2 regions of the Desemzia sp. FAM 23990 genome follow, and region 2 is predicted to be linked to the other one. Evidence: riboswitches for the same ligand, from Rfam matches in the RefSeq annotation. Region 2 holds a riboswitch; the other holds the start of a gene.
The links. A riboswitch is a leader RNA that binds a small molecule or an ion and turns the genes downstream of it on or off. The one in region 2 is predicted to bind thiamine pyrophosphate.
Positions count from the first base shown of each region.

Region 1: it holds a riboswitch for thiamine pyrophosphate, as region 2 does, so the genes downstream of both, ACEN4I_RS06675 (YkoF family thiamine/hydroxymethylpyrimidine-binding protein) here and thiM (hydroxyethylthiazole kinase) in region 2, are expected to answer to the same signal.

Region 1 covers NZ_JBGQQW010000013.1:4,859-9,076, reverse strand. Annotated here, with positions in the region: gene ACEN4I_RS06685 (ABC transporter ATP-binding protein) at 1-1,428, opposite strand, end outside; gene ACEN4I_RS06680 (ECF transporter S component) at 1,412-1,999, opposite strand; gene ACEN4I_RS06675 (YkoF family thiamine/hydroxymethylpyrimidine-binding protein) at 1,996-2,532, opposite strand; gene ACEN4I_RS06670 (hypothetical protein) at 2,510-2,704, shown strand; TPP riboswitch at 2,671-2,774, opposite strand; gene ACEN4I_RS06665 (SPFH domain-containing protein) at 3,187-3,966, opposite strand.
Region 2 covers NZ_JBGQQW010000012.1:67,805-72,022, reverse strand. Annotated here, with positions in the region: gene ACEN4I_RS06620 (YtxH domain-containing protein) at 107-661, shown strand; gene ACEN4I_RS06615 (NADP-dependent oxidoreductase) at 713-1,624, opposite strand; TPP riboswitch at 1,799-1,897, shown strand; TPP riboswitch at 1,965-2,062, shown strand; gene thiM (hydroxyethylthiazole kinase) at 2,183-2,926, shown strand; gene thiD (bifunctional hydroxymethylpyrimidine kinase/phosphomethylpyrimidine kinase) at 2,923-3,735, shown strand; gene thiE (thiamine phosphate synthase) at 3,728-4,218, shown strand, end outside.

The DNA.
Region 1 (4,218 bases), on a different contig from region 2:
TAAGTCATGATCGTGACTGGTGAAGATGATGGACGTTCCATCTTGCCTAAGTTCATTTAAATTATTCATTATTTCAAGTGCATTTTGTTTATCTTGACCATAGGTTGGTTCATCAACGAGTAGCAGTCTCTGCCCTTTAATTAACATACAAAGCACTGCCAATCGGCGTTGTTGACCCTGACTTAAAAGCCATGGTGAAGTAGAAGCATGATTTTCTAAGTTATGGCGTTTCAAGAGGTTAGTGATTAATTTTTTAGTTTCTTCTTCAGTCTTTTCAGGATAAACAGCTTGCACGCCAATATTCAATTCATCAAAACATGAAGTTGTTAAAAATTGAAGAGAAGGATCTTGAAAAACAAGTCCAATGTGAGAAAGCCACTCTTTCCTATTCTTAGAATTAAACTTTAAATCTTTCATATGCATAGTCCCGTCAAAAGGATATTCCCCCAGAATCGTCTGAAAAATAGTTGATTTACCGGACCCACTTTTTCCTTCTAACGCAATCAATTCTCCAGGATAAATGTGCATGTTGCCGTTTTTTAATAAAATACGGTCAGGATGCCACGTTTTTTTCAGCCATTTTGTTTTATATTCTCCTAGTTCAATCGTCATATTTTCGATTTGAAAAATCGGCTCCAAGTTATTTGATACTTCTGCTTGTTGCAGAGGTTTTTCTAGTTCTGACAATAACCCTTCTTGTTCAAGAAGGAGATGATTGTTAGTAGAAAGTGGATCAAGTGAGATGTTTGTCTCTAGAAGTTGCCCCACTCGACTTAATACCATCATTCGGTCAACAAATTTCCACCTATCAAGACGGTGATCGATGACTAGAATGATTTTATTTTGTTTTTTTAGTTCTAAAATTGTTTCTTGAAGTTCATTTGCTTTTTGATCATCCAAGTTAGAAAATGGTTCATCTAATATATAGACGAGTGGATCAATGATTTCCAAACATGAAAAGTTTGCTCGCTGTAATTCTCCGCCAGACATGACATCAAAAGAACGTTCAAGCAATTCGGTAACACCTGTTTTCTTTGCGTGTTCTTTAACCATTTCATCCATTAATGAAGGATCAAAACCTTTGTTCTCTAAGCAAAAAATTAATTCTTGATAGAGATTTTCCATAGCAAATGCTAGTCGGGCATTCTGAAATGATGCAGATATATACCTCATAGATTCCTGATTGTCCATAGATAATAGGTCTTGTCCAGAAACAGAAATTGTGCCGGATTTTAATGTGCCGCCACTTTCAGGATAATATCCTGTTAGAACACCTGCTAGTGTACTTTTTCCTGATCCGCTTGCACCCGCTAGAAGCACAATTTCTCCAGGATTGATTGAAAAACTTATATCCAAAAAGTGTACGCTATCTTCTAGATTGAATTCTAATTGCTCAACAACAAGTCCATGATTATTTCCCTTTTTCATGACTGACACCATAAGATTTCAATAGCCCCGTATTGTCCAAAGCAATACAAATTTTATGCGCAATAAACCCAGTAAAAATAAGTGAACTTACTAAACGAATAACAAAGATAGCGATAACGATAGAAATTTCAAGTGAAGCATAATCGTTTCTGAATGCAGTCCAGATAAAACTGAAAATGGTAGCCAAAACGGCACCTACCATTGAATTTCTCATATTATAGCGACGGTATTTCGTAAACATATAAGGCAATTCAACACCTAAACCTTGAATAAAGGCACTGACTATAACAATGGGACCAAAAACATTTCCCAAAACAACTTCTATAACAGCAGCAAATATTTCAGTAATAATACCCACGCTTGGCCGTCTAAGAACGTAAAGAGCAACAACAGGTGCCATAAACCATATCCCGTAAAAAGGTTCATATCCTAAAATACCAATACCTGCTGGAGTGAGAGCAGTTGTTAGAGCAGCTCCTAAATACAATGCAATTAAATAAACAATTCCAAATGCGACAGAGATTAATCCCATAAAAATAAAGTCTCTTAATTTCAATGGCTCTTTATTCATAATGATTCCCCCTCAGGTAAGTTACAGAGTAAAGAGGCTTCTATAATATAATGGCTAACATCTTTGCCTGTTCTTTCTGCGACATATTCTAAATAATCAAAGACATCATGTACTTCACCTTTTAAGTAAGTCGTGTAATGGCCACTTCCAGCATAAACACCTCGGTCAATCCCATTGTTAACCACTTCTTCAATAAGTGACATATAGTTATCAGTGCCCATTGGATACAGCGAAAATTTACCAACAACTGGGAAGGATCTTTTGCGGCTGTTGCGGTCATTGATACGTCTATCATCATAATCAAGTGTGTAGTCTGCATCGTGATCTCCCGGGCAACCTTTCGAGATAGTCATATGAAGACTCATATGTACATCATCATGATATGCTTGAGAAAATACCGCTCGAACGCCGTCAAATACAGCCGATTCTCTACCACGGTAAACCGTTGAAGTGGGATCAGTTTCACTCCACACCATAGAAGTGTCTACATTTTCAAGTGAAGAGAGGATAATGTCGACAAAGTTATCAGACATCGGGGCTAAGTTGAATCTAATTCCGGCAATTCCTTCTTTTGAACCAGGAACACCTACTGCGCAACTGCCGTATGAGACATATTCTTTTTTTGACAAAATAAAAACTCCTTTTCCAGTTAATAATCCAGAAAAAGAGTATAGTAAAAATTATAATCTTCCTACGCAACAATAAAGTTGATCAGGTTCACGAATCTGCTTCTAGCACTCTCAGCCTCCTTTAAAAGGCTCTCCGGATTAAATAACTATTTAATTTTGTTAATTCAGTATACTTGAAAAGAAAATCGATGGCAAGCTAAACATTTTTATTATTTTAGAATTTATCGTTCGAACGTGATAATGTCCTAAGTAGGTCGAAGCATAAAATGTCCCAAAATGATAAAATAAAATCATGAAAAGGATAATACTAACGATGAATAAAGATAAGAAATATAAAGTAATAAAAGCTGTGGCAGAAAAAAGAAAGGAAAAAAAGAGAGCTTGTGTTGTGAACCACAAGAATCCCTTTTCCCTTTTTGCAACAAGTCCTTAAAAATTCAAATCATCATCTTCCTGTTTAGGATCTTTTTTAAACAGCAAAGACAATAAGTTTCCTATTAAAATGACCACTATCGCTGCAAAAATAAGTTTACCTAAGAAGAAAATCATTTTTATCACCTACTCGTTAGTATCAACAATTGCCTGACCCGTTTGTACTTCAACCCAACCATGTTCTAAACGTGCTTCTACTTCTTTTAACTTGATCAATTCTTCAGAAATGGATTCAGATAATTTTTTATTGGCTTCCGCCTCTGCTTCTGCTGCTTTTACTTTTTGGTAAGCTAAACTGTCTGCTTTTGTTTTGGCTGTATCGGCTTCCAAGAGAGCTTTTTCTTTTTCTTGACCCGCTTTGATGATCTCATCAATGGATTTTTGCGTTTCCGCATCAACATCTGGAACTCCAAAAGCAACGTCTTCTACCAAGAATCCTTTAGGTTCAACTGCTTTAGTGAAATCTTCTAAAATCGATTGCTGAACTTCTGTTGATTTTGATCCCGTTACATCCAACAAGCTATATCTAGCAACGACACTACGCGATGATTTCAGCAATTGTGCCTTCAACCAGTTTGCTTCAATATCTTCTACGCTGATGCTCCCAAATTCTTTAAACACATCAGAAACTTTTTTTGAATCTACTTTATAAGCATATGTAATCGATACATGGGTAGCTTTTCCATCTTCCGTAGCCAAATTCAACTTCTCTGCTTTAACCGTCTGTAAGCGAATAGGATACTGAGTTACTTTATCCAATCCGACAAATTTAACCCCTTGGCTTAGCGTTTGATCTCTCACTCCGCCGTTCATTGAATAACGAACCCCTACATAACCATTTTCGATTTTTTCAAAAAACACTAAAAATCCACCTACCAATAAGATAATGACTAAAAGACCAATCATTAACCCTTTGATTTTTTTGATGCTGTTCTTATCGTATATTTTTTCGTTCAATTCTATGTCCTCTTTTCTTTTTTTAACTAAATAATTTTCTTAATAACAAATACTTTTCCTTACTCTCTTACAACAAACCACCCCGTGTAACTATTTACTGCAATACACAAAAAGAAATACACAGGCTTTTCTGCTGTAAGCCTATGTATTCTTTTCGGCATACTTTTTCTTTTACGAGTTGACTCTATTTACCTTACTCTT
Region 2 (4,218 bases):
TTTTGAGTGCGTTTTACTTTAGAGAATTCTATATTTGTTATATGATAATCATGTAAACACTTATAGGAATACAGGAAAAACAAGAAGTGAGAGGAGCACGAATAGTATGAAATTAACAAAATTGATGGACATGGGAACCGATTATGCTCAAGATGCATACGATACAGCGAAAGACTATTTACCTTCCACACACCATATGCACCATATGGCTAAACCAAGTATGAAGACCAAAGCCAAACTTGCTAAAGGGGTTACTAAGGCGATGCCTGCCAAGGTAAAACATATGGAAGTGGCTAAAATGATTGCTCTGCCTTTAGCAGGTGCACTAGTTGCCTTGTTATTTGCGCCTAAGTCTGGGAAAGAATTACGTTCGGATATTAAGGATAAATTTACCGACGTTAAAGATACTGGAATGGAAAAAGGGCAAGAATGGAAAGAAGTAGGAGTAGAAAAAGCACAGGAATGGAAAGAGGTCGGCGAAGAGAAAGCTCAGGACTTAAAAGAAAAATATTCTGACGAAATGGAAGCTCCGCATGGAAACGTTCATGGGACATCAGCAGAACCTAATGAAGATCAAACGATTCCTGCAGATAAGTTGGATGAAACTCTCAACGATTTAGATTATGATTCTGAAAAAGATCTATTAGATGAGAACCAATAAAAATAAACAAAAAGATGGAGTCAAGAAAAATTCTTGACTCCATCTTTTTGTTTATTTTACTTTAATCACGATTTTTCCTCTTGTATGACCTGTTTCACTTTGTTCATGTGCTTTACGTACCCCTTCTTCTGTAAAAGGGTAAGTTTGACTGACTATGGCTTTGATTTTTCCACTGGTAAGTAAATCAGCTAAGGTTTGCAGGCGTTCGCTTGTGGGGGTCATACTGAAAATAATTCCTATCATCCCTAATTTTTTTAATGTAGTTTCATCCGGTTCTTGTACTAAGGAAACTAAGCGCCCGCCTTTTTTTAGAACAGTGAAACTTTTTTCTTGAGTTTTGCCTCCTAAAGGGTCTAGTACGAGATCGACATCACTGACTGCTTTTTCAAAATCCTCTTTGTTGTAATCAATGAAATAGTCCACGCCTAGAGAAGTAAGGAATGCTTTGTTTTTCTCACTGGCTGTCGAAATAACGTAAGCTTTGTAATGTTTAGCAATTTGTATAGCCAATGAGCCTACTCCGCCAGCCCCTGCGTGAATCAAGACTTTTTCATTATCCCTTAATTGTCCTTTATCTATTAAAGCTTCCCAAGCGGTTTGTCCAGCTAATGGAATTGCAGCTGCTTCCACAAAAGAGAGTTTATCAGGGATTTTAATCGTTACTTCGGCGCGAGATCGGGCATATTCAGCGTAAGTTTTGGATGCATTAGCAAATACACGATCACCTGGCTTTACATTCGTGACATTTGTACCAATTTCACTTACGATACCAGCGACATCACCACCAAGCACCATAGGAAGTTTGCCGCCCATTTTACCGGAACGTCTTTTGCAATCAACGGGGTTAATGGAGAAAGCATGAACTTCAATTAATACCTGATCATCTTTGATAGAAGGCTTCTCCATTTCCATCTCTCTTAATTGATCAGCTGACCCAAATTCTTTAATCGCGATAGTTTTCATAAAAAGGTACTCCTCTCTCTGATTGGTTCTCTAGTTATGATTACTTTAACACTGCTATCTTAAGACCACAAATAATGAGGCTTTTATACTTTAAAAGAGAACGATAAGCGGTGTATTAAAGACAGTAAAGTGATTGATTAAATTTATTATCTATAGTAAACTTATAAGTAATTAAATGTTTTGCAGGGGGACATAATCGTGTTGAGAAGGTTAAAACCTGACCCTTTGAACCTGTTAGTTAACACTAACGTAGGGAGCACAATCGTACATATGTATTCTAACGACTATATTCGTACTGAGCTCTCCAATTTTATTTGGGGAGCTTTTTCTTTTGTAAAACGCTTAATTGCGGGGGGACACAGTCGTGTTGAGAAGGTAAAACCTGACCCTTTGAACCTGTTAGTTCATACTGACGTAGGGAGCAAATAGTGAGTTTCTTATACACTTTTTTGGCTTCTGCATATTTGTAGAGCCTTTTTTTGTGCTCACGTTCTATAAAGGAGGATTGAGATCAGCCTATTTGAATAAGCTAGAGAAACCAAGGAAAGGGTGTAATAAATGTTATCAAGAGTCAAACAAACAGCTCCTTTAGTCCATTGTATCACTAATTATGTGGTGGCAAATTTTATGGCTAATGGATTACTTGCTATCGGAGCTTCTCCTATTATGGCGGATGAAGTGAATGAGGTTGCTGATGTCGTGACAGCTGCTCAAGGAGTATTGATCAATATCGGTACCGTAAATGACCGCACTATCCAAACGATGTTGGTAGCTGGAAAAAAAGCAAATGAGTTAGGAGTTCCTGTTGTACTGGATCCTGTAGGAATCGGTATTTCAAGCTATCGAAAACAAGTGGTGCAACAACTTTTAAAAAGAATGCAGGTTGATTTGATCCGCTGCAATGCAGGAGAACTAGCCGCAATTGCAGGTAAAGAATGGCATCAAAAAGGAGTGGACAGCGGCATAGGGGCGATGCCTGTTTCCAAAGTAGCGCGAGAAATTGCCTTGAAGTATCGCTGTCAAGTCATCGTCACAGGAGAAACCGATTATTTAACGGATGGTCAAGAAGAGCGATACGTGTCTGGAGGCAACGAAATTGCTACACGTATTACAGGTATGGGGTGTTTATTAAGCGCTGTTTGTACAGCTTCGCTTGCGAGTGGAAAAGAAGCCTCATTCAATCAATTAGCTACCACTCTACAAGCGTATAAACAAGCTGCTGAACAGAGTGGAAATGAAGTGGGGACATTCGCTGTACAATTTATGAATGCTCTGCAAAAGATAGCGGAGGCAGGACAATGATTGCATTAACGATTGCAGGATCAGATTCAGGCGGGGGAGCTGGGATTCAAGCAGATCTAAAAACATTTCAAGAGTTAGGGGTATTTGGGACCACAGCCATTACAGCATTAACAGATCAAAATACACTGGGTGTACATGATATTTATGAAGTACCGCCATATTTTGTGCAACAACAGATCCAAACTGTACTAGATGATTTTTCAGTAAAAGCTATCAAAACGGGGATGTTGTTTTCAGTTGAAATAATTGATGGGGTAGCTGAAATCCTAAAAAAACAAAATATACCGCTTATCGTTGATCCGGTGATGATTGCAAAAGGCGGAGCAAAGCTATTGCAAGAATCAGCAGCAAAAACTTTAATAGAAAAGCTGTTTCCCTATACCACCATTTGCACCCCAAACATCCCAGAAGCAGAAGTGCTGACAGGTATTCGTATTAAAAATACGAAAGATATAGAAAAAGCAGCACAACAACTGTTGCGAATGGGTATTCAATGTGTTGTCATCAAAGGTGGACATTTAGAAGAAGAACAGGCAATTGATAGAGTATACACTTGCGAGCAGTCTTTTCAATTGACCACCAATCGTGTGAAAACAAAAGATACACATGGGACAGGCTGTACATTTTCTGCTGCTTTAACAGCCAATATAGCGAAAGGACTATCCATGCAAGAAGCGATCGTTGAAGCGAAAAAATTTATTCAACTAGCTGTTTCTACACCGCTTTATATTGGTCACGGTCATGGGCCGACGAACCACTTTGCTTACAAATGCAACCAAGGAATATGTGAGGTAGAAGTAAATGGATAGAAGTATTTTAACTATTTATTTTGTCATGGGTACAGTGAATTGCAAAAAAGACCCATTGAAAACACTCGAAGAAGCTTTGCAGGCAGGGATAACCTGTTTTCAGTTACGCGAGAAAGGAAAAGGAGCGTTGACTGGTTCAGCCTATGTAGATTTTGCCAAAGCATGTCAAAGATTGTGTGCAATGTACCAAGTACCTTTTATTGTCAATGACGATGTTGAGCTTGCTATACAATTAAATGCTGATGGTATACACGTGGGACAAGATGATTTAGCCTTGACAGCCTTTCGGAAGAGAGTAAAAGGAAACCTTGTAGGTGTTTCAGTCCATAATGTTGAAGAAATGGAACAGGCTATAGTTAATGGAGCAGATTACGTTGGAATTGGCCCAATCTATCCAACACAGTCTAAAAAAGATGCTGCCTCCCCAGTAGGATTGAACTGCATACGTACGATACGAAAACAGTTTGGTACTTTTCCAATAGT